Regions from separate parts of the Carboxydocella sp. ULO1 genome, predicted to be linked through region 3. Evidence: riboswitches for the same ligand, from Rfam matches in the RefSeq annotation. Region 3 holds a riboswitch; each other region holds the start of a gene.
What was found. Region 3 has a riboswitch for cyclic di-GMP ahead of ULO1_RS08465 (hypothetical protein). Riboswitches for the same ligand answer to the same signal wherever they lie in the genome.

Region 1 (6,939 bases), on a different contig from region 3:
GTTTTTGTCGAAAGATGAGTTCCAGCAAGGTTTCCAGCTCCAGTTGGGCCAGATGCCGGTCCCGCAGGCGACTAAATGCCAGTTCCTGGCTCAAACCTTTTTCCCTTACCAGCTGCCTGACTTCTTCTTCCCCCTCAGCCAGGAGGGGGGTTATTACCCGCTGTTTCAGTTGTTCCCCGCCCTGGCTGGCCAGAGCCAGAGCCTGTAATAAAGCCAGCTGGTAAGGATAGTTAGCCCCAATAGTTTGCTGGGAGCCATCTATCCCTACTACCTGCCAGCCCTGCCAGGGTTTGTCCTGGAAAACTGGAATGGGTTTGAATTCACCAAAGCTATCAGCCAGCAGCTGGCGGCCTGCGGCCCGGTCAGGTGTCTTTTGCATACGCCTGAGCAGCTCCTGATTGAGTTCCAGCAAGTCCTCCCACATAAATAAACCTCCAAATGCAAAAACCTCCACCTGTGTATCATTGTAACACAAGCAGAGGTTTTAAGAAATTACCTAATCCTGTTATTTCACCACTTCTCCCGGCCAGGCCATCATGCCTCCTGCCAGGTTTTTGACCCGGGTGAAGCCCTGTTCCACCAGATACTGGGCCACCTGGGCACTGCGGCTGCCAGAAGCGCAAACCACTACGATAGTCTGGTTTTTATCCAGTTCCCCCAGTTTACCAGGGATTTCCCCCATGGGAATGAGGCGAGCCTCTTTAATATGCCCGGCTTCATACTCAAAGGGTTCCCGCACATCGATAACCGTTACCTTTTCGCCTTTAGCCAGCATGGCCTGCAATTCTTCACCACTGATGTCCTGATAAGTAGCCTGGGCCTGCTGCTGGGTTGCTGTTTCTCCCCCGGATTGGGTAGTTTCCTGTTTAGCACAGCCGGTAACGATCAGAAGACCACTCAGCAGAGTGATTAACAACCATTTTTTCACTTCCTTCTCCCCCTTTAGTTAAACCATCCCAGGAACCAGCCCCGTTTGGTGTAGATAAACATCGCCAGCACCAGAACAGTAGATGTCCAGAGTATAACCTGATTGCTTTTTTTGTGATTTTTGGTTCCCATCCAGTGGGCAAAACCCAGCAGAACTATGGTAATACCGTAAAATATATTGCTATATTTCGATACCGAACCAACAGCGGCAAAGCCCAATCCCCCCAGACCGAGGGCGGCAAAAACTGCCGGACCCAGTCAGGCGATACAGGCCAGAAAGCCGGTGATAACTGCTCCAAGACTGGCCAGTTTCTCCCGCATGTTTTTGCACCTACTTTCTCTTGCATTCGCTACCAATTAGTATAGCATACTGCCCCCGGGTAAGCAACTGTTATTTTGTCGAGTCTTGTTGACGCAGCAGATGGGGACAGTTACAATCTTTATTAGTACAGTTAAAGGAGGCCCCGAGATGTTTAGTATAAAACCAAAAAATGATATTTTCTACCGCTTGTTAGGTGAGCTGGCCCAGTGCCTGGAAGAAGCTGCCCGTCATTTTCGCGCCATCATGCAAGAACAGCAACACTCTGAGCAGCTAATGCGGCAGCTGGATCAAGTTGAAGAAAAAAGCGATCAGATTGCCAAAGAATTAAAGAAAGAAATCAATCGTACTTTTATTACTCCCATCGACCGGGATGAGCTTTTCCGGCTCACCCAGGGGTTAGAGCACGTGGTCGATTACCTGCACGGCACCTGCGTAAAACTGGGACTCTATAAAGTGGAACAGACTACCCGGACCGGTCAGGAGCTGGCCGGGGTTGCCTTTGAAGCCAGTCTGGCTCTAGCCAAAGCCATAAAGCTCTTGCCGGAACTGACTTCCCGGCCGGAAGCAATCCAGAAGCTCTGTCAGACTATCAATGAGCTGGAAAGCCAGGGAGATAATATCTACCGCACCGGCCTGGCCCAGCTTTTTGCCCTGGATTGCAGTCCGTTGGAAATCATCAAGTGGAAAGACCTGTATGAATATATGGAAGAAATGCTGGACTTCTGTGATGATATGGCAGATTTATTAGAGGGAGTAGTGCTAAAATATGCTTAGTCTCACCGCTTTGGTCATTATCGTTGTTATCCTTGCTTTGTTGTTTGACTACTTAAATGGCTTCCATGATACCGCCAATGCTGTTGCCACTTCCATTGCCACCCGGGCCCTCAGCCCCCGGCAGGCAATTCTCCTGGCTGCCGCTTTTGATTTTCTAGGAGCGGTAACCCATACCGCTGTGGCAGCTACCATCGGAAAAGGAATTGTGGACCCAGCAGCCATAACCCAGACGGTTTTAATCGGCGCCCTCTCAGCTGCTATTTTCTGGAACCTGTTTACCTGGTACTATGGCATTCCCAGCAGTTCTTCCCATGCCCTCATCGGCGGCCTGGTAGGAGCTGCCGCTGCCCAGCACGGTTTTGCGCTCATCAAGTGGACAGGCCTGAGTAAAATCATCCTGTCCCTGATCTTATCCCCTATTCTGGGTCTGGTGGTGGGCTATCTGGTAATGGTGGGTTTTTTCTGGCTCTTCCGCTTTTCTCATCCCCATCAGACCAATAATGTTTTTCGTCGCTTACAGATCCTTTCAGCAGCGCTGACTGCCTATTCCCATGGCTCCAATGATGCCCAGAAGTCCATGGGCCTGATCACTATGGCTCTCGTCAGCGCCGGTATGATTGATACTTTTCATGTTCCCTTCTGGGTAGTAGTTGCCTGCGCCAGTGCCCTGGCCCTGGGTACCGCTACAGGGGGGAAAAAAATAATCCGCACCATGGGCGGGCGGATTTTTAAAATTGAACCCATAAATGGTTTTGCCTCGGATATTAGCTCTTCCCTGGTAATATTGCTGGCTTCCCGCTTTGGCCTACCCGTCAGCACTACTCATGTAGTCGCTTCCGCACTCATGGGAGTGGGCACAGCCAAAAACTTTCGCGGGGTAAAATGGGGGGTGGCCCGACAGATTATTACCGCCTGGTTTCTCACTTTGCCAGCTACCAGCCTGATCGGAGCCGGGGTCTATCTAGCCCTGGAATTATTGCTCTGATAGCTCCCTGGCTGCAGCCAGGACAGCTTCGGCATGGCCGGCTACCTTGACTTTGCGCCAGATCTGTCGGATAACACCATCGGCATCGATCAGGAAAGTGGATCTTTCAATCCCCATGCTTTTCTTGCCATACATATTCTTTTCTTTTAATACCTCATACAACTGACATACTTCCCCGTTACTATCACTGAGCAGAGGAAATTTCAGACCCAGTTTGGCCGCAAATTTCTCATGACTGGCTATGGAATCCCGGCTTACTCCGAGAATAACGGTATTGATGGCAGCAAACTGCTCCATCCGGTCATTAAAATCGACCGCTTCATTGGTTCAACCAGGAGTATTATCTTTAGGATAAAAATAAAGAACAACCTTTTTGCCAGCTAATTGGGATAAAGTGATTTCCTGTCCCCCGGTAGCGGGCAGGGTAAAATCAGGGGCCTTGAAGCCGATCTCTACCATATTCTCAACCTCCTCTGCTACTTATTTTCCCCATTGGAGCAGGATTTCCTGTTTTGTTGTCGAAAAAAATTTTTTAGAAAAACTTCTTAGGTCCCCCCAAAAATGATTGCCTGTTCGTATAATATAGCGAAAAGGAAAAAGGCAAAACCATCGAAAGGTGGTGACGCAAAGCTAAAGGGGCTACCGCAACTCCGTTGCCAGGCCAGCCAGCTGCCCGAGTGCGAGGCGATTTACCTCCTGCTCTGGCAGGAGGTAAAATTTTGAGCATTAAAAGGAGGTATGTCTTATGACTATCAAACACAAATTCCTGGCCACTTTTGTTGCCGCAATCCTGGCTCTTGGTCCTGTTTCCGCTGTTTTTGCTGAAGGGGAAACCACCACTACCACTGATGCTACAACCCAGACCACTGTTACTTCCGACACCTATGGCAATACCACTACTACTACCCAGGTCAATCCTTTTGAGCAGCAGGTTCTGCAGGTAAAAGCGGTGCTGGTTAAGCTGCTGGACAATCCGACCGATACAGCACTCAAGGCTGAGCTGAACAAGCTGATCACCAGCAAAAAAGATATCCGGGTTCTGGCCCAGGCTATCAATAGTCTGAAAAAAGATGCAGTGGCTGATTTCAAGAAAACTAAAGACAGTAAGACCTATGTGAAACGCATTCACCGGATCAATGAGCTGGCCAGGATGCTGAAAAAGGAAATTGTCAAACGGGAAAATGAAATTAAGAAAGAACAGAAAAAAGACAAGCGGGAACTGGCTCAATTAAAAGCCCAGGAAAAGAAACTGAAACAGGAACTGAAAGCCAAAGCCAAAGCGGAAAAAGCCAAACGTAAAATCGCTGAATTACAAGCTAAAATCAAAAAGTTGGAAGCTGAACTGGCTGCCGCTACCTCAGCTTTGAATCAAACTGCTCAGGCTACTACAACTGTTAATGCCTCCATTACCCAGTAAAAATCCAAGCCGCAGGCAAAGCCTGCGGCTTTGTTATTTAACCTCCACCGGGCAATGCGTTTTACTGTTTCAACCTGGGATCCAGGGCGTCCCGCAAACCGTCTCCCAGCAGATTAAAGCCCAGTACATTCAGCATAATGGCAATCCCGGGGAATATGGCCACCCAGGGCGCTTTAAGCAAGAGATCCCGGGTATCGGCCAGCATCGCCCCCCATTCCGGTGTAGGTGGCTGAGCCCCCAGGCCCAGAAAGCTGAGGCCGGCGGCATCGAGAATAGCTGTACCGATGCCCAGGGTAGCTGTTACAATAATGGGCGCAATGCAGTTGGGCAAAATATGGCGGAAAATAATGCGAGCATCCCTGGCCCCGATAGCTTTGGCCGCCTCGATATATTCAGTGGCTTTCACCGCCAGAACAGTAGACCGTACCACCCGGGCAAAGGTTGGCACATTCACCAGTCCGATGGCCACCATGGCATTTTCCAGACTGGGCCCCAGCACTGCCATGATAGCGATTGCCAGCAGGACACTGGGAAATGCCAGCATTATATCAACAATACGCATCAGGATGGAATCCAGCCAGCCGCCATAATAGCCGCCCAACGCCCCCATCAGGGTGCCTACTATCAAAGCGATGCCTACAGAAATAACCCCCACTTCAACAGAGATGCGGGCACCATAAACAATCCTGCTAAAAATATCCCGGCCCAGCTTGTCCGTTCCCAGCCAGTGCTTGGCGCTGGGTGGTTGCAAGCGCTCCTTCAAGCTCCCATCATGAACGGGGTCATAAGGAGCGATGAGCGGGGCAGCCAGAGCAGTAAACAGCAAGATAGCCACAATCAGCGCACCCAGCAGGGCAACTTTATTCCGCTTTAGCCGACGCCAGGCGTCAGCCCATAGTCCTCCTTTGTTCTGGCTCATGGCGCTCCTCCTTAACTGTAACGAATGCGGGGATCAATATAGGTATAAAGCAGGTCGACCAGAAGATTGATTAACACAAACAGCATGGCTATAAAAACAATACTGCTCTGCACCACCGGAAAATCCCTGGCCATTATGGCAGCATAGATATAGCGGCCAATTCCCGGCCAGGAGAAGATGGTTTCCGTCATTACAGCTCCACCCAGCAAGGAACCAAACTGCAAGCCGATTACCGTTAAAACGGGCAGGAAGGCATTGCGCAGGGCGTGCTTGAGCACAATCAGCCACTCCGCCAGCCCTTTGGCCCGGGCGGTGCGAATATAATCCTGCCGCAACACTTCCAGCATGCTGGAGCGGGTCATGCGGGCAATGATAGCCATGGGGATAGTGCCCAGAGCCAGCGCCGGCAAGGCCAGGTGCCAGAGGGCATCCCTAAAAGCAGCCATATCCCCGCTGAGCAAGGCGTCCACAGTAATTAAGCCGGTAATCACTGGAACAGTATATTCAGTGCTCAGGCGTCCGGAAGGAGGGAACCAGCCTAAAGTCTGGGCAAAGAGGTAGATCAGCATCAGACCTAACCAGAAGATGGGCATAGAAACCCCGAACAAAGCTCCTACCATGGAGATATTATCAAAAAAAGAGTATTGTTTCACTGCCGCAATTATACCCGCAGTCAGACCGACGATCACCGCCACCAGCATGGCCGCCAGAGTCAGTTCCAGGGTGGCCGGGAAAAAAGTAGCCAGTTCCTTGCTTACCTGTTCATTGGTAACTATGGAACGGCCCAGATCTCCAGTCAGAATGTGGCTTAAAAAACGGCCGTATTGAATATATAAAGGGTCATTTAAACCCAATTGTTCTCGCAGTTCTTTTAGCGCCTCGGGTGTAGCCCGTTCGCCCAGCATGATCTGGGCCGGGTCCCCGGGAATAAAATGGATTAAGGAAAAAGCCAGCAGGGTTACACCAAAAAAGACGGGAATAATCTGGAGCAAGCGACGAACAATATATTGTGCCATGAATTTTCCTCCCTGAAAGAGAGAGCAAGAGGCCGGCCGCAACCGGCCTCTCCTCTGTCTTTACCAGCTTACTCTTTGTCAATGGTGTTAAAGCATTCACTACCAGTGGGATGAGGTACCCAGCCCTTGATATTTTTCCTGGCCGCAACCGGCGGGGTGGAATGAACCAGCGGTACCCAGGGAGCATCCGCTTTAATCAGCACCTGAGCCTGCTTGTACAGCTCAGCCCGCTTGTTCTGGTCGGATTCCTGCTGGGCTTTAATCAGCAGGTCATGAACCTTGTCATTCTTGTAGAAAGCAACATTTGAAGCAGAACCTTTGGTAGTGTTGTCCTTGTCCAGCAGAACATAGAGGAAGTTGTCGGGGTCACCATTATCCCCGGTCCAGCCCAGGAGATAGAGTTCGTGTTCCCCGTTTTCCCCTTTCTGGAGATAAGTACCCCAGTCAAAGGTTACGATTTCAGCCTGAATGCCCACAGCCGCCAGATCCTTCTGAATGGCTTCAGCAATTTGCTTGGGCTGCGGCATATAGGGCCGGGCGACCGGCATGGCCCAGAGCCTGGTCTTGAAGCCATTGGGG
Region 2 (6,939 bases), on a different contig from region 3:
TAGGCTCATTATGGTCATCCCCATCAACGAGAACGGTGTAAAGACCGGTAATAGAACCCTTTTCACCGGTACCTGCTCTTTCCAGCAATTTAGGTAAGAGAGCAAAAACCGATGGTGTGTATCCTCTGGTTGCCGGCGGTTCCCCTACTGCCAATCCGATTTCCCGTTGTGCCATGGCAAAGCGGGTAATAGAGTCCATCATCAGCATTACATCATAACCCTGATCTCGAAAATATTCGGCTATAGCAGTAGCCACCATGGGAGCCTTCAGGCGAACCATAGCCGGTTGGTCAGAAGTGGCCACCACCACCACCGACCGTTTTAACCCTTCCTCCCCCAGGTCCCGTTCAATGAACTCCCTTACTTCCCGTCCCCGTTCTCCTACCAGAGCGATAACATTAATATCAGCCTTGGTGTTGCGGGCGATCATGCCCAGCAAGGTGGATTTACCCACCCCGCTACCAGCAAAGATACCGATCCGCTGCCCCTTTCCCAGAGTCAAAAGACCATCTATGGCTTTCACTCCAACAGCGATGGGTTCAGAAATGCGCCTCCTGGTCAAGGGGTTGGGGGGTGTATTATGAACAGGATAAACCATACTGCCTTTTATTTCCCCTTTGCCATCGATAGGCTGGCCCAAACCGTCCAGGATGCGGCCCTGCAACTCTGGTCCAACGGGAATTTCCAGATTGCGCCCCAGAGCCAGCACCTCGCATCCCGGTCCTATCCCGCTGGTATCAGCCAGGGGCATCAGTAATACTTTCTTTTCCTTAAACCCCACCGCTTCGGCAAGAATCCTCGGACCGCCATTTCTACTGCTAATAGCACATATCTCCCCCAGTTGCACCCCGGGCCCATTGGCTTCAATAGTAAGGCCAATTATCTGAGTAACCCTACCCTTAACCCGGATCAATTCGGTGTTTTCAATTGACTCCAGATAGCGCCATTTCTTCGCTGTCCAGCTCATCTTCCATCACACCTTTTAAGCTTTCAGCCAGCAGCTGCATTTGCTCTTCCAGAATCGCTTCCACTCGGCCATACTGAGTTTCCAGAATCACACTACCAGGCGACAAACTGGAATCCGGTTGAATCCTTAGCTTGCGAAGGGTAGGATGATTGGCGATTATCTCATCCAGCCAGCCACTGACTTGCTCTACAGCCTGAGGGGCCACATACAAAATTCCTTGCTCACTGTCCAGCACTTTTTCCACTACTGCTTCAACCTGCCCGCGGAGATAGTCTGGATTAATTTCCGGCAGCGCTTTCAAAATGCGGGCAGAAATGGCTAGTACTAGTTCTACCATCAATTCCTCAGCTTCCTTGAGAGCCCGCCTTTTGTTTTCCGTAGCCGCCCTAATAATAGCTGTTAAAGCAGAAATTTTTTCTTCCCATTGCGCTAATGCCTGTTTTTGTCCTTCCTGCAGTCCCTGTTGAAAAGCCTGGGTGCGCAGGTTTTCCCCTTCTTGACGGGCATTGGCCAGAATGGCTTCCGCTTCATCATGGGCTTCAGCGATTATTACCTGAGCCTGTTCTTTAGCCTGGTTGATTAAATCCGCCACCATTTCTTCTGTTTCTTTTAAGATGCTTTCCCGGACCTTTTCCAGTTCTTCCGCATCTGGTTTAAATATTTCAGGTCCAGTTTCTTCCCCGGTTTCATTCAGCTGCAAAATTCTGAGCCGATGAACCGGCAAAGGAGCCAGATTAGCCACATGAGCAGATTTGATGACTTTAGACAATGATCTCATCTCCTCCCCCACGTGCTATGATGATTTCGCCAGCTTCTTCTAGCTTGCGGATAATGTTAACAATTCGCTGCTGCGCATCCTCGACATCCCGCAGACGGACCGGGCCCATAAACTCGATGTCCTCTTTGAGCATCTCCGCTGCCCGCTTGGACATATTGCGACGAATTTTGTTACCAACTTCTTCGCTGGCACCTTTCAGGGCAAGAGCCAGATCCTTGCTGTCAACCTCCCGCAGAACTTGCTGGATTGCCCGGTCATCCAGTAACACAATATCCTCGAAGACAAACATGCGCATTTTGATTTCTTCTGCCAGTTCTGGATTCTGAATTTCCAGGCTTTCCATAATCACCTTTTCGGTAGAACGATCCACGCGGTTCAATATATCTACAATGCTCTGTAATCCGCCGGCAGTAGTGTAGTCCTGGGCAAAAACAGATGACATCTTGCGCTCCAGAACCTTTTCAATTTCCTTGATAACCTCCGGTGACGTACGATCCATTAACGCTATCCGTCTCGCCACATCCACCTGAATTTCCGGCGGCATAGCCGACAGGAGCTGAGCTGACTGATCCGGATTTAAATAAGCCATCACCAGCGCAATAGTTTGAGGATGCTCACCCTGAATGAAGTTCAATAACTGGGATGGATCAGATTTGCGAATAAAGTCAAATGGTCTAACCTGAAGGTTTAAGGTCAGTTTTTGGATAATGTCAATGGCTTTTTGAGTGCCCAGGGCTCGCTCCAGGATTTCCCGGGCATAGTCGATACCACCCTGGTTAATATACTCTTTGGCTATACAAAGCTGATGAAATTCACGCAACACCTGTTCCGTATATTCCCGGCTGACCTTACGCAAATTGGCAATTTCAAAGGTCAGTTTCTCCACTTCATCTTCCTTCATTTTTTTCAGCACCTGAGCTGAGAGCTCAGGACCAAGGGCTATTAGCAATATTGCTGCTTTCTGCTTTCCTGTTAGACCTTTGGCCAACTACATCACCTCTATTCCTCGGCCAACCAGGTGCGTAACAACCCGGCCACATTTTCCGGTTCTTTTTTGGCCAGTTGCTCAATTTCTTCCTGAATTTTTTCCAGTTCAGATTTTTCTTGGGTCTTTTCAATGCTGACGCCGGCCAGAAGCTGTTCCACCGAAACCGGCTCAGGCTGTATTCCGCCTTTAGGAGTTAACACCTTCTTAAGCATGAAAGCAAGCCAGATTAGAACTATCGCAATCCCCGCCCAGATTGCTATCTGTTTGTAAAGTTCCATTTTTTCAGCTTTTGTCAGCTCAGCTGCCAGAGCCTGTTGATCGGATGTATCAAAAGGAATGGCGGTAACTTTAATCATATCACCACGAGCAGTATCAACACCCAGAGCACTGGCAACAACTTCCTGCACTGCTCCTACTTGATCCTCTTTTACCCTTTGCCCATCCACCATCACAGCTACTGACAGGCGCTTAATTGAGCCAGGCGCTACGACACGATGTTCTTGAGTACGGTCAATCTCATAGTTGCGGATTTTATTGCTCTTATTGCTTTCACTGCTGTTATTCTGCTGAGTTATTTGCTGATAACCGGGTATATTTGTGGTCGTTCCGGGAACTCCCTGCGGAATAGTGCTGCTGCCCTTCTGGTTTTCTTCCTGAATCTGCTCCGACCGCGTTACTTTATCTCCCCAGTCCTCTTTGTTGATTTCAACCCGGTCAAAGTCCAGTTCAGCAGTCACTCTAACCACTGCCTTACCCTGTCCAAAAACCCGGTCCAGCATAGACTGGGCTGATTTTTCCATATCCTTTTCCAGCTGCTGTTTTAATTCCAGCTGGGATGCTGTTAGCTTCGAACTATTTTTCTCTTCACTGCCCAGATTAATATCATCACTTAAACTCTGCATATTGGAATCAACAATTGTTACATTTTCCGGCTTTAAACCTTTAACACTATTGGCTACCAGACGGATCAGGCCCACTACCTGCTCTTCTTTTAATTTCTGGTAGGGTTTCAGTTTCAGCATTACTGCCGCTCTAGCTTCCTGTTCATTCTCCAGGGCAAACAAACTGTTCTGCGGCAACACAATATGAACCCGCGCCTGCTCAACCTCATTCATTCGCATGATAGTGCGGGTCAGTTCTCCTTCCAATGCCCGCTGGTATTTGGCCTGACGATCGGTATCTGTCTCCCCGAATTTAGGCTGGTCGAATAATTCAAAACCCACCACGCCACCAGTAGGTACACCATCACTGGCCAGTTTTAAGCGAATAGAAGCTTGCTGGTCAGCGGGTACCAGGATGGTCTTGCCATCCGCTGAAACCTGATATGGCACTTTCATCTCATCCAGTTTGGCTGTGATGGCACCAGCGTCGGCTGCTTCCAGGTTAGTAAAAAGGGGCTGATAATCAGGCTGCCGGTAAAAATACAAAATCGCCCCAATGGCTACAACAACAGTCACTGCCGCCGCCAGGGCCAGTATTTTCTGGGTTTGGTTGGCCTGTTGCCAGAATTGCATCAGTTTTTCCCTGACTTTGGCATATAACTCTTTCATATCCACCTTCCTCACTAACCTTTAACTTTTATACCTGCATGCGCATGATTTCCTGATACGCCTCAATTACCTTATTGCGTATTTGTACCGTTAATTGCAAAGCCAGATTAGCTTTTTCCCCGATAATCATTACGGTGTGCAAATCAGGGGCCTGACCGGTCAAGAGTTGCATCCTGGCGGCATCGCTCTGTTTTTGCAACTCATCCACTTTGGCCAAATTGGCAGCCAGTATTTCACTAAAACTGGGACCCTCACTGTTAGTAACAGTTTTTGTTTTATCCAACCCCAGGGGTTGAGCCAATCCGCTGCTTTGGATTGCTTCGATTTTCATTCTTTCACCCCTTTTCCGCTAATTAACGGCCAATATCCAGAGCCTTGACCGCCATGGACTTAGCAGCATTCAAGGCGGTAACATTGGCTTCATAAGCTCTCGTAGCTGAAATCATGTCTACCATTTCCGTCACTACATTCACATTCGGCATTGTCACATACCCCTGGTTATCGGCATCCGGATGCTGGGGGTTGTAAACTCTGGGTAAAGGACTCTGGTCTTCTGCAACCTGAACTACCCTAACTCCCTTTCCCGCAGGAACAGGTTTTTGCTGCCCCAGAGCATTCTGTAAAGCCTGGGCAAAGGTAAGCTCATCGGCCCGCTCTGCAAAAACTACCATTTGCCGCCGATAAGGGCCTCCGTTCTGCGTTCTGGTAGTATTAACATTAGCCAGATTGTTGGAAATAACATCTAGCCGCAACCTCTGGGCCGTCAATCCTGAAGCACTGATTTCCAGACTGTCAAACCAGCTCATTAATTAGCGCCTCCCTTCGGAGATCACATATTTCAGCTTGGCAATTTCCGCTCCAATTTGTCTGGATAAAGCTTCATAATAAATGGTGTTTTTCGCCAGTTCAGCCATTTCCAAATCAATATCTACATTGTTACCATCATTTCGGAGAGAAGTATCCTCCTGCCGGACAAGCTGAGGTTGAACAGCCACAATTGGGACAGAACCAATGGGCAAATGTTTAGCATCCGTTCTGACACCTGCAAGGGTAGTCTTTTCTCCCTGTCCTAACGCTGCAGCCAGAACCTCTTCAAAAACCACATCACTGCGTTTAAAACCAGGTGTGCTCACATTAGCAATGTTATTGCTTAAAACCTGATGCCGCAGGCTGGCTGCATCCAGACCCCGTTCTAAAAAATTGATTGTCGAAAGATTGAGAATGCGCTCGATCATCTCGCTATCCCTCCAAAAAATAAACCCGGCAGAGGCCAGGGCAAGAGAACCCTTTGGTAACCCGGCTGCCATACTCATCTGAGCTACAGGCCCGTGGCTTTGCGTCTTGGCCTTTCGACCAAGTTGCCCTGAGCAAAGGACAGGACTTTAGTCCCATATTATTGCTTTTTGTTTAACCATTTTCGTTTTTCTTCTTTTTTTGTCATCTTATGTCGCATTATATATTCGCCGCAGCTGGCGAAATTCCTTTCTCTTATCAATAAAATATCAAGCTTTACCTTAAAAAATATAGTATTTGTTGCTGGAAAGACAAGAAAAAAAACCACCAGTAAGGTGGTTTTTCATCGTTTTCTAAAAATTAGTGTTTTAGCTTTTTTAGTTCTTCCAGCAGCCGATCATTTAATACCCGGATATAAGTGCCTTTCATTCCCAGGGATTTGGACTCAATCACACCTGCGCTTTCAAATTTTCGCAGAGCGTTTACAATTACCGAACGCGTAATACCTACCCGGTCAGCAATTTTGCTGGCCACCAGCAATCCTTCTTCCCCGCCCAGTTCCTCAAAAATATGCTCAACTGCCTCCAGTTCCGAGAAGGACAGGGTAGCCAGAGCGATTTGAACAGCCGCTTTTTTCCTTGCTTCTTCTTCTACTCGCTCGGCTTTAGATCTGAGGATTTCCATTCCAATAACAGTCGCACCATATTCGGCCAGGATTAAATCGGCATTACTGAATTCAGTATTAAATTTAGCCAGGACCAGAGTGCCCAGGCGGTCACCGCCACCCAGTATGGGAACTACCGTTGTACGCTTCCCACTGAATATACAGGTATGCCCGCCTTCAAAAACACAGGTGTTGGCCCGCTGGTGAAAATCAGTACAAGTATCAGAAACTTTAAGCAGAGCCTCATTGTATGCCTCAGGAAACCGCTCTGCCTGTTCCACGATCTGAACCATGGTGTCACATTCGAATTTTTTCATAAACGCATGGCCCAGTACTTTTCCTCTTCTTCCCACAATGTAAACATTGGCATCTACACAATCACACAAAACTTTGGCCATTTCTTCAAAATCTACAGGGTTGCCCGCTGCTTTCTGTAAAAGTCGGTTGATCTTCCTCGTCTTCTCTAAAAGTATTTCCATTTCTTCCATTCCTGCTGTCCCTCCAAAGAATAGTGTTTATAAAATATATCGGCTCAAATCCCGATTTTGCACCACATCAGCCAGCTTTTTTCTGACATATTCGGCATCAATAGTAATATGTTTTTCCTCAGTTTCCGGAGCAGCAAAGGCAATATCTTCCAGAACTTTTTCCAAAATAGTGTGTAATCTTCGTGCCCCGATATTCTCTGTTTCTTCATTTACAGTATAAGCTATTTTCGCTATTTCAGCAAGGGCATTTTCAGAGAATTTAACTTCTATG
Region 3 (6,939 bases):
CAGTATAATAATAGGCTGTGGCCAGGTCACCCAGGGTTTCGATTTTTTGGGGCTTGACTTTGAGTACATCATTGAAAAGAGCGATTGCCCGTTGCAAATCCTGCTGGGCCCCTTTCTGGTCCCCGGCCTGCAATTTGCTGCTGCCCTGGTTGAAATAGGCAGTCCCCAGCGCATCCTTGGCATCAATATCCTGAGGGTTTTTCTTAACTATCTCTTCCAGCTGGCTGATATTAACTCCTCCGCCGCCCAGCTGGGCTTGCCCCCGGTTGAATATTGCCGGTAACAGGATGGCCCCGATCAGGGCTGCAATGGTAAAGATGGCCAGAATAACCCAGTGATCTTTCTTTTTGTTCCCGGTAGGCGCAGTACCAACCAGCCCATCCTGTTTCACGACCTTTGGCTTTTTCCGGTGTTTTGGCTTTGGCACCAGACATTCTCCTTCCTGTGGTAAAATTCCCACAGGTTATATTCTACCCCGGCAGGCAGATTCCTGCCAGGCCTGATCTATTTCAAATTTTCGACATATTTTTCAGCAGCCATGGCTGCTACCGCTCCATCAGCTACGGCTGTTACCACCTGGCGCAGGGGTTTTTTGCGCACATCTCCGGCAGCAAAAACCCCCGGCAAATTGGTAGCAGTGCTTTCATCGGCCCGAATATAGCCATCTTCAGTGAGTTCCACCTGTCCTGCTACCAGAGCAGTCTGGGGCTCCATGCCGACAAAGACGAAAACCCCATCAGTGGCTACAGTGGATTTTTCTCCGGTCACCGTATCCTGAACCACTACCCCTGTTACCTGATCCTGCCCGGTGATTTCCACCACTACTTTATTCCAGAGAAAATCGATCTTTGGTTCATTAAAAGCCTTTTCCTGTACTACTTTGTCAGCCCGCAAAGTATCCCGACGGTGGATAATGGTTACCTTTTCCGCAAACTTGGTCAGATACACCGCTTCCTCCACTGCGGAGTTGCCGCCACCTACTACTACCACCTTTTTACCGGTGAAAAAGGCTCCATCACAGGTGGCACAATAAGAAACTCCCCGGCCCCGGAATTGTTCTTCCCCCGGACAACCCAGGGCGCGGTTTTTGGCCCCAGTAGCCAGAATTACCGCTTTAGCTTCATAAGTATTCTGGGTGGTTTTGACCACCTTGGGCTGGCCGGCCAGTTGCAGTTCCACCACTTCTTCCACTACCATTTCAGCACCAAAACGTCCGGCCTGTTCATGCAATTTCATGCCCAGTTCAAAACCGGCAATACCCTGGGGAAAACCAGGATAATTTTCAATGCTTTCCGTAATGGCAGCCTGTCCACCGGGCATCATTTTTTCGATTACCAGCACTTTCAGATTGGAGCGGGCTCCATAGAGGGCAGCCGTCAACCCTGCCGGCCCCCCTCCGATGATGATAATATCATACACAGTATTGGCCATTTTTCATCCCTCTTTCACTTTCCTGTGTTTTCGCTACCTTTATTTTCTTACGAAAAATCCCTTTTGTCAAGTATACCCCCGTATAGTATATTAAAATTTTTGTTCAGGTAAACCCCGAAAAAGAACAAAACCAGGGCAGTCCCTGGTTTTGTAGTTTAGCGCAAATATGCAAGAGGATTCTGGAAATCACCGTTTTTCAGTACCTCAAAATGGAGATGAGAACCAGTACTGCGGCCAGTTGAACCTACAGCACCTATATATTCACCCCGGCTGACCCGCTGGCCTTCGGTTACATCTATGGAAGATAGGTGGCCATAACGGGTAACCAGTCCATTGTCATGGCGAATCGCTATGAACTTACCGTATTCAGCATACCAGCCAGCCTGAATAACCACTCCATCTTCAGCAGCATAAACAGGGTTGCCGGTACTGCCATCAATATCTATTCCGGTATGCATCCGACCCCAGCGTTCACCATAGGGAGAAGAGATCGGACCACGAGTAGGCCAGAGCAAGTCACTGCCCACGTTACCCCGGGAGGCAATCATATAACTCCCTCCCCGTCCGCCTTTGTAAATAACTCTGGGGCGAGGATTTTCCACAATCCGGCTGGCTACCAGTTTTTGTCCTACCGGTACCCCATTAATAAATACCGTTTCCACCTGTTTAACCTGTTTACCCGGTTTACCTTCCTGAACTACCTTTTCTACCCCCCGGCGCAAGGTCCGTTTCATTTCCACCTTAACAGGAGCCGGAATGTTCTCGACAATCTGAGTCCGTAGCCTGGTTTCAATATGTACCAGGGGTTCCACTTTGGCCAGTTTGATGACCTGGCCCACATCGACGAATTCACCGGTAATCTCCGGATTCAACGCCCGGATGTCTTTCACCCTTAAGTCATAGCGCCGGGCAATCAGCCAGAGACTATCCCCTTCCTTAACGGTATATTCCTTGATTTCTGTCCGCCCTTGCAGCAGGATTCGAGCCGCTTCCGGAGCCGTGACCAGCTCACCACTGGCTGCTACTGTTTTAACAACCGCAATCTTTTCTTTAATTTGACTGGACACTACTGTGCCTTTCATACCGCCATTGGCCTGTTGCTGCAATAGAGTCAGTACTTTTTCCGCCTCTTCCCGGGTGGGCAGAACCACTTCAACCCGGCCGTTGATTTCGATTCCATATGCGGCCCGGATCGGCAACAACTGTTCCTGTAAAATTCGTTGCAGCCGGTCAGCTGCAGTCAATTCCTCTTTTCTTGCCTTTACCGGTTCATAGACAATCACCGGCTGATGAGAAGCCTCTCCCCTTAATTGGCGTTCTTTGATCAACTGCTTGATCAAGCGGTCTGCCTGCTGGCGTTCTTCTACCACTGCTACTTGCTTCCCATCGATTTCTACTGCAAAAGCTTTAATTCTATCATCAGTTTGCCAGGCTGCCAGGACATTGGCTACCAGTGCCAGGCCCAGCACAACCCCCAGCCAGTTGCCATTTTGCTGTTTGGTTGCAAGCTCTTTCTGCATGGCCCCTCCTTTCCCTGCTCATCCACTGCAGTCCGCAAAAGATAAACATGGCTTTTCTATTATATCATAGTTTAACTATCCAGCCAACCTTTTCTTTAAAATTTAAACAAGACCTGCAGTTTTTAGCTGAATATAAATAGCGCATTCCAGTCTCTTCTTTTCCAGGGCACATCCCATTTCATATGGTTCCAGCAAATGGCCATGGCTGTGGTAGTTGCTGGCATGGCAACCACCGCTGCATAAATAGCGGGCCCAGCAATTCTGACATTTCTGCTTGTTGAAGACATGGGCCTCCTGAAAACGCTGGACCAGCTCCGGTTTTTCTACTCCTGTATCTACTGTTCCCAGCCAGAAATCTTTATTGCCGACAAATTGATGACAGGGGTAGAGGTTGCCCTCCGGGTCGCAGGCCAGATATTCATGGCCCGCACCACAACCGGATAGCCGCTTGGCCAGACAAGGGCCACCCGTTAGATCCAGGTTGAAATGGAAAAAGGTAAAGGGCTGCCCTGTTTCCTGGCGCCGCAAAAACTCCTCTGTCAGCCGTTCATATTCTGCCAGCAATTGTGGTAGATGCTCTTCCTTCAGGGCATAATCCTCTTCCGGCGCCCCTACTACCGGTTCTACCGACAGGTGTTTAATCCCCAGGTCAGCCATGTAAATGACATCTGCCGCAAAATCCGGTTGTAAGCTGGTAAAAGTTCCCCGCACATAATAATTTTCCTGGTTACGGCTGTTAACAAAACGCAAGATATGGTCAACAGTACGCTGGTAAGAACCACTGCCATCCAGCCGGGGGCGCATGCGATCATGGACCTCCGGACGCCCATCCAGACTTAGAACCACTGCCATTTCCTCTTCATTCAACCACCGTTCAATTTCTTCAGTTAGCAACAGGGCATTGGTAGTCAAAGTAAATTTGATTTTCTTCCCGGCTGCCGCGGCCGCCTCTTTGCCGTATGCCACCAGGTTTTTGACTACCGGAAAATTCAGCAGCGGCTCCCCGCCAAAGAAGTCAATTTCCACCTGCTGCCGCTTTCCGCTGGCTTTAAGCAAGAAGTCAATGGCCTGACGCCCTGTTTCCTCCTTCATCAGAGTACGGTCCCCGCCAAAAGGCCCGGTGCCGGCAAAACAATAACGGCAGCGCAAATTGCAGTCATGGGCCACATGGAGACAAAGGGCCTTTACTACCGATTGCTGGCGCAAATGCAAAGCAGCCGGAGCCTGGTCCTCTGCCAGCAATAGACCCTCCTTTTTTAATTCCTCCAGCTCCCGGACCGCTTCCTCGATTTCTTCCCGGCTATATTCCTGCCCTAATTTGGCTCCAATCTCCTCCCGACTTGCAACCGGCCAGTACTCCAGAATCCGCCAGGTCAGCTCGTCCACTACATGGACGGAGCCGGAAGCCACATCATAGACAATCCTACTGCCAAAGAGGGTAAATTTATGCAACAATGTCTACCACCTCATTAAACAGCATTAGACAGTAAAAAACCCGACCCCGCAGGTGAGGTCAGGCCCTTTCTTTATCTTACACAAACCTGGTTACCAACTGTGCAGGAAGTTTTGCAAGCTGATTGACAGCTGGTCTGGCATTCGCCACAACCCCCGGTTTTAACGGTATTTTGCAGATTTTTTACAGCCAGAGTTTTAATATGCTTAGCCATTAGAATATCCTCCTCACATTATTGATTTTCCCTAAATAATTTTAACAGTTAAACCCTGCCTTGGCAAGCCATTTGAGTTTTTTCGTCATTTTTCACCAATTAAGAGTTGACACTTGTTACAAATAGTGCTAAATTAATAAGTGAAATACTACACACAGTCGATAAAGGCAAACCCATCGAAAGGTGGGGGCGCAAAGCCATGGGTCTAAGGCCTCGCTCCGGAGGCTATGATTGCCAGGTTGCCGAAGCTGGAAAGAGATAGAGAGCCACAGACTGCTCCGCCTTTCCATTGGAGGCTTCCTGGAAAGGCTTTTTCATTTGGGGGTGTAATATATGGAACTGGAATGCAAATGTGGATTTCTTCATGTCTCAATGGACACACTCATCACCAAGAGAGAGCCGATTTCGGGGAAACGGCGCATTATTTGCTCGGTCTGCGGCAAACAAATTCCCATCCGTACCGTTCAGCCCAAGACTTTCAAAGACCTGATGCGGCAAACGGGCGGTTCCGGTTATAATGCCAATGTGTTATTTGAGAGCTAACAAGGCTCCCCTGAACAGAAAGTTCAGGGGAGTTTTTTCTGGCAGACACGTGACTAAAAATAATTGCAATTATCGGTCCAGAGCTGAAAAATCCTGTTTCAAATCCTCAACTTCTTCTATCCCTACCGAAATTCGCACCAGTCCCGGCGTAATTCCCAGCCGGTTCTTGATTTCCGCCGGAATACCGGCATGGGACATGGAAAAAGGATGGGTGATAATGGTTTCTACTCCGCCCAAACTAGGCCCGATGACCGGAATGCTGGTAGAATTAATAAAGGCAATGGCTTCTTCTTCACTGCCCAGGTCAATGGTGATCACTGCTCCTGGTCCCCGGGCCTGGCGCTGGTGAATTTCCGCACCGGGATGGTCGCTGAAGCCGGGATAATACACCCTTTTCACCTTTTTTCTATCCCGCAGCCAGAGGGCCAGTTCCCGGGCGTTGCTTTGCTGCTGTTCCATGCGAATAGCCAGGGTTTTTAGCCCCCGCAAGGTCAGATAGGAGTCAAAAGGACTGAGAACTGCCCCAAAGGCCATCTGAACCAGCTTGATTTGCCGGGCCAGCTGTTCATCATTGACCACAATCAGACCCGCCAGCAGGTCACTATGTCCCCCGATGTATTTGGTCGCACTGTGGATCACCACATCAATGCCTAACGCCAGGGGTTTTTGCAAATAAGGGGTAGCAAAGGTATTATCAATCAGGGTAATCAGCCCCTTTTCCCGGGCCAGCTGGCTCAAAGCCGCCAGGTCGGTAATCCGCATCAGGGGATTGCTGGGCGATTCCACAAAAATCCCTCTGGTATTGGGTTTTATCGCCTTTTTTACCTGTTCCAGATCGGTAGTATCCACAAAATCAAATTCCACCCCATAGCGGGCAAAGAATTTGGTCAAAATCCTGTAAGTACCACCATAACAATCTTCCGTCACCAGTACATGCTCCCCGGTCGCGAATAAACAGAGAGCTGTAGAGATAGCCGCCATCCCGGAGCTGAAAGCAAAACCGTATTTACCCCCTTCCAGTCTGGCAATAGCCTGTTCCAGAGCTTCCCGGGTAGGGTTCTGGCCCCGGCTGTATTCATAGGGTTTGCGAGCAGGCAATTCCTCCTGGTCAAAGGTACTGGTGAGATAAACAGGGACATTTACGGCACCTGTATATTTATCACCCCGCGGACCCGCATGAACGTAAAGACTTTTTTCCTTTAAATCGCGTTCCATTTTCTATACCTCCCCGCCTAGAGCTTGTTCCAGATCTGCCAGCAAATCTTCCAGATGCTCCAGGCCAACTGATAAGCGCAACAAACAATCAGTAATACCCCTATTCCTTCTCTCCGTTTCCGGGATATCCGCATGGGTCTGGGTTTCAGGATAAGTCAACAGCGATTCTACTCCGCCTAAGCTTTCCGCAAACGAAATAAGTCTGATTTTGCTTAAGACCTCTAATGCCAGCTCCTTTGATTCCACTTCAAAAGACACCATAGCTCCTGGCCCGCTGGCCTGAGCAAAATGCCACTCTCTTCCCGGATGCTCTGCCAGGCCAGGATACCAGACTTTTCTTACCCTCGGGTGTTTATTTAAATAAGAAGCTATTCCGGCTGCATTTTGCTCCTGCCGTTCCAGCCGCACCGCCAGAGTCTTCAGGCCGCGCAGCAACAACCAGCTATCCTGTGGTCCCAGTATAGCTCCGCAGGCATTCTGATAAAAATACACCCGTTCCGCCAGCTCAGGGTCCTTGACTGCGACCAGGCCTGCAATCAAATCATTGTGCCCACCCAGATATT

Region 1: it holds a riboswitch for cyclic di-GMP, as region 3 does, so the genes downstream of both, ULO1_RS01345 (hypothetical protein) here and ULO1_RS08465 (hypothetical protein) in region 3, are expected to answer to the same signal.
Region 2: it holds a riboswitch for cyclic di-GMP, as region 3 does, so the genes downstream of both, flgB (flagellar basal body rod protein FlgB) here and ULO1_RS08465 (hypothetical protein) in region 3, are expected to answer to the same signal.

What each region holds. Positions count from the first base shown of each region.
Region 1 is NZ_BDLQ01000007.1:107,958-114,896, reverse strand. Features, by position in the region: gene ULO1_RS01375 (DNA double-strand break repair nuclease NurA) at 1-424, opposite strand, end outside; gene ULO1_RS14890 (rhodanese-like domain-containing protein) at 506-928, opposite strand; gene ULO1_RS01365 (hypothetical protein) at 943-1,146, opposite strand; gene ULO1_RS01360 (DUF47 domain-containing protein) at 1,397-2,023, shown strand; gene ULO1_RS01355 (inorganic phosphate transporter) at 2,016-3,008, shown strand; gene ULO1_RS01350 (peroxiredoxin) at 2,997-3,467, opposite strand; cyclic di-GMP riboswitch class I at 3,598-3,685, shown strand; gene ULO1_RS01345 (hypothetical protein) at 3,754-4,425, shown strand; gene nikC (nickel transporter permease) at 4,487-5,344, opposite strand; gene ULO1_RS01335 (ABC transporter permease) at 5,356-6,360, opposite strand; gene ULO1_RS01330 (ABC transporter substrate-binding protein) at 6,429-6,939, opposite strand, start outside.
Region 2 is NZ_BDLQ01000021.1:103,976-110,914, forward strand. Features, by position in the region: gene fliI (flagellar protein export ATPase FliI) at 1-967, opposite strand, end outside; gene ULO1_RS04625 (FliH/SctL family protein) at 924-1,736, opposite strand; gene fliG (flagellar motor switch protein FliG) at 1,729-2,733, opposite strand; gene fliF (flagellar basal-body MS-ring/collar protein FliF) at 2,745-4,283, opposite strand; gene fliE (flagellar hook-basal body complex protein FliE) at 4,312-4,614, opposite strand; gene flgC (flagellar basal body rod protein FlgC) at 4,637-5,089, opposite strand; gene flgB (flagellar basal body rod protein FlgB) at 5,093-5,518, opposite strand; cyclic di-GMP riboswitch class I at 5,571-5,656, opposite strand; gene codY (GTP-sensing pleiotropic transcriptional regulator CodY) at 5,877-6,659, opposite strand; gene hslU (ATP-dependent protease ATPase subunit HslU) at 6,696-6,939, opposite strand, start outside.
Region 3 is NZ_BDLQ01000058.1:56,253-63,191, forward strand. Features, by position in the region: gene ULO1_RS08440 (tetratricopeptide repeat protein) at 1-427, opposite strand, end outside; gene trxB (thioredoxin-disulfide reductase) at 505-1,431, opposite strand; gene ULO1_RS08450 (peptidoglycan DD-metalloendopeptidase family protein) at 1,587-2,951, opposite strand; gene scfB (thioether cross-link-forming SCIFF peptide maturase) at 3,054-4,406, opposite strand; gene scfA (six-cysteine ranthipeptide SCIFF) at 4,478-4,618, opposite strand; cyclic di-GMP riboswitch class I at 4,775-4,865, shown strand; gene ULO1_RS08465 (hypothetical protein) at 4,952-5,161, shown strand; gene ULO1_RS08470 (PLP-dependent aspartate aminotransferase family protein) at 5,231-6,376, opposite strand; gene ULO1_RS08475 (PLP-dependent aspartate aminotransferase family protein) at 6,380-6,939, opposite strand, start outside.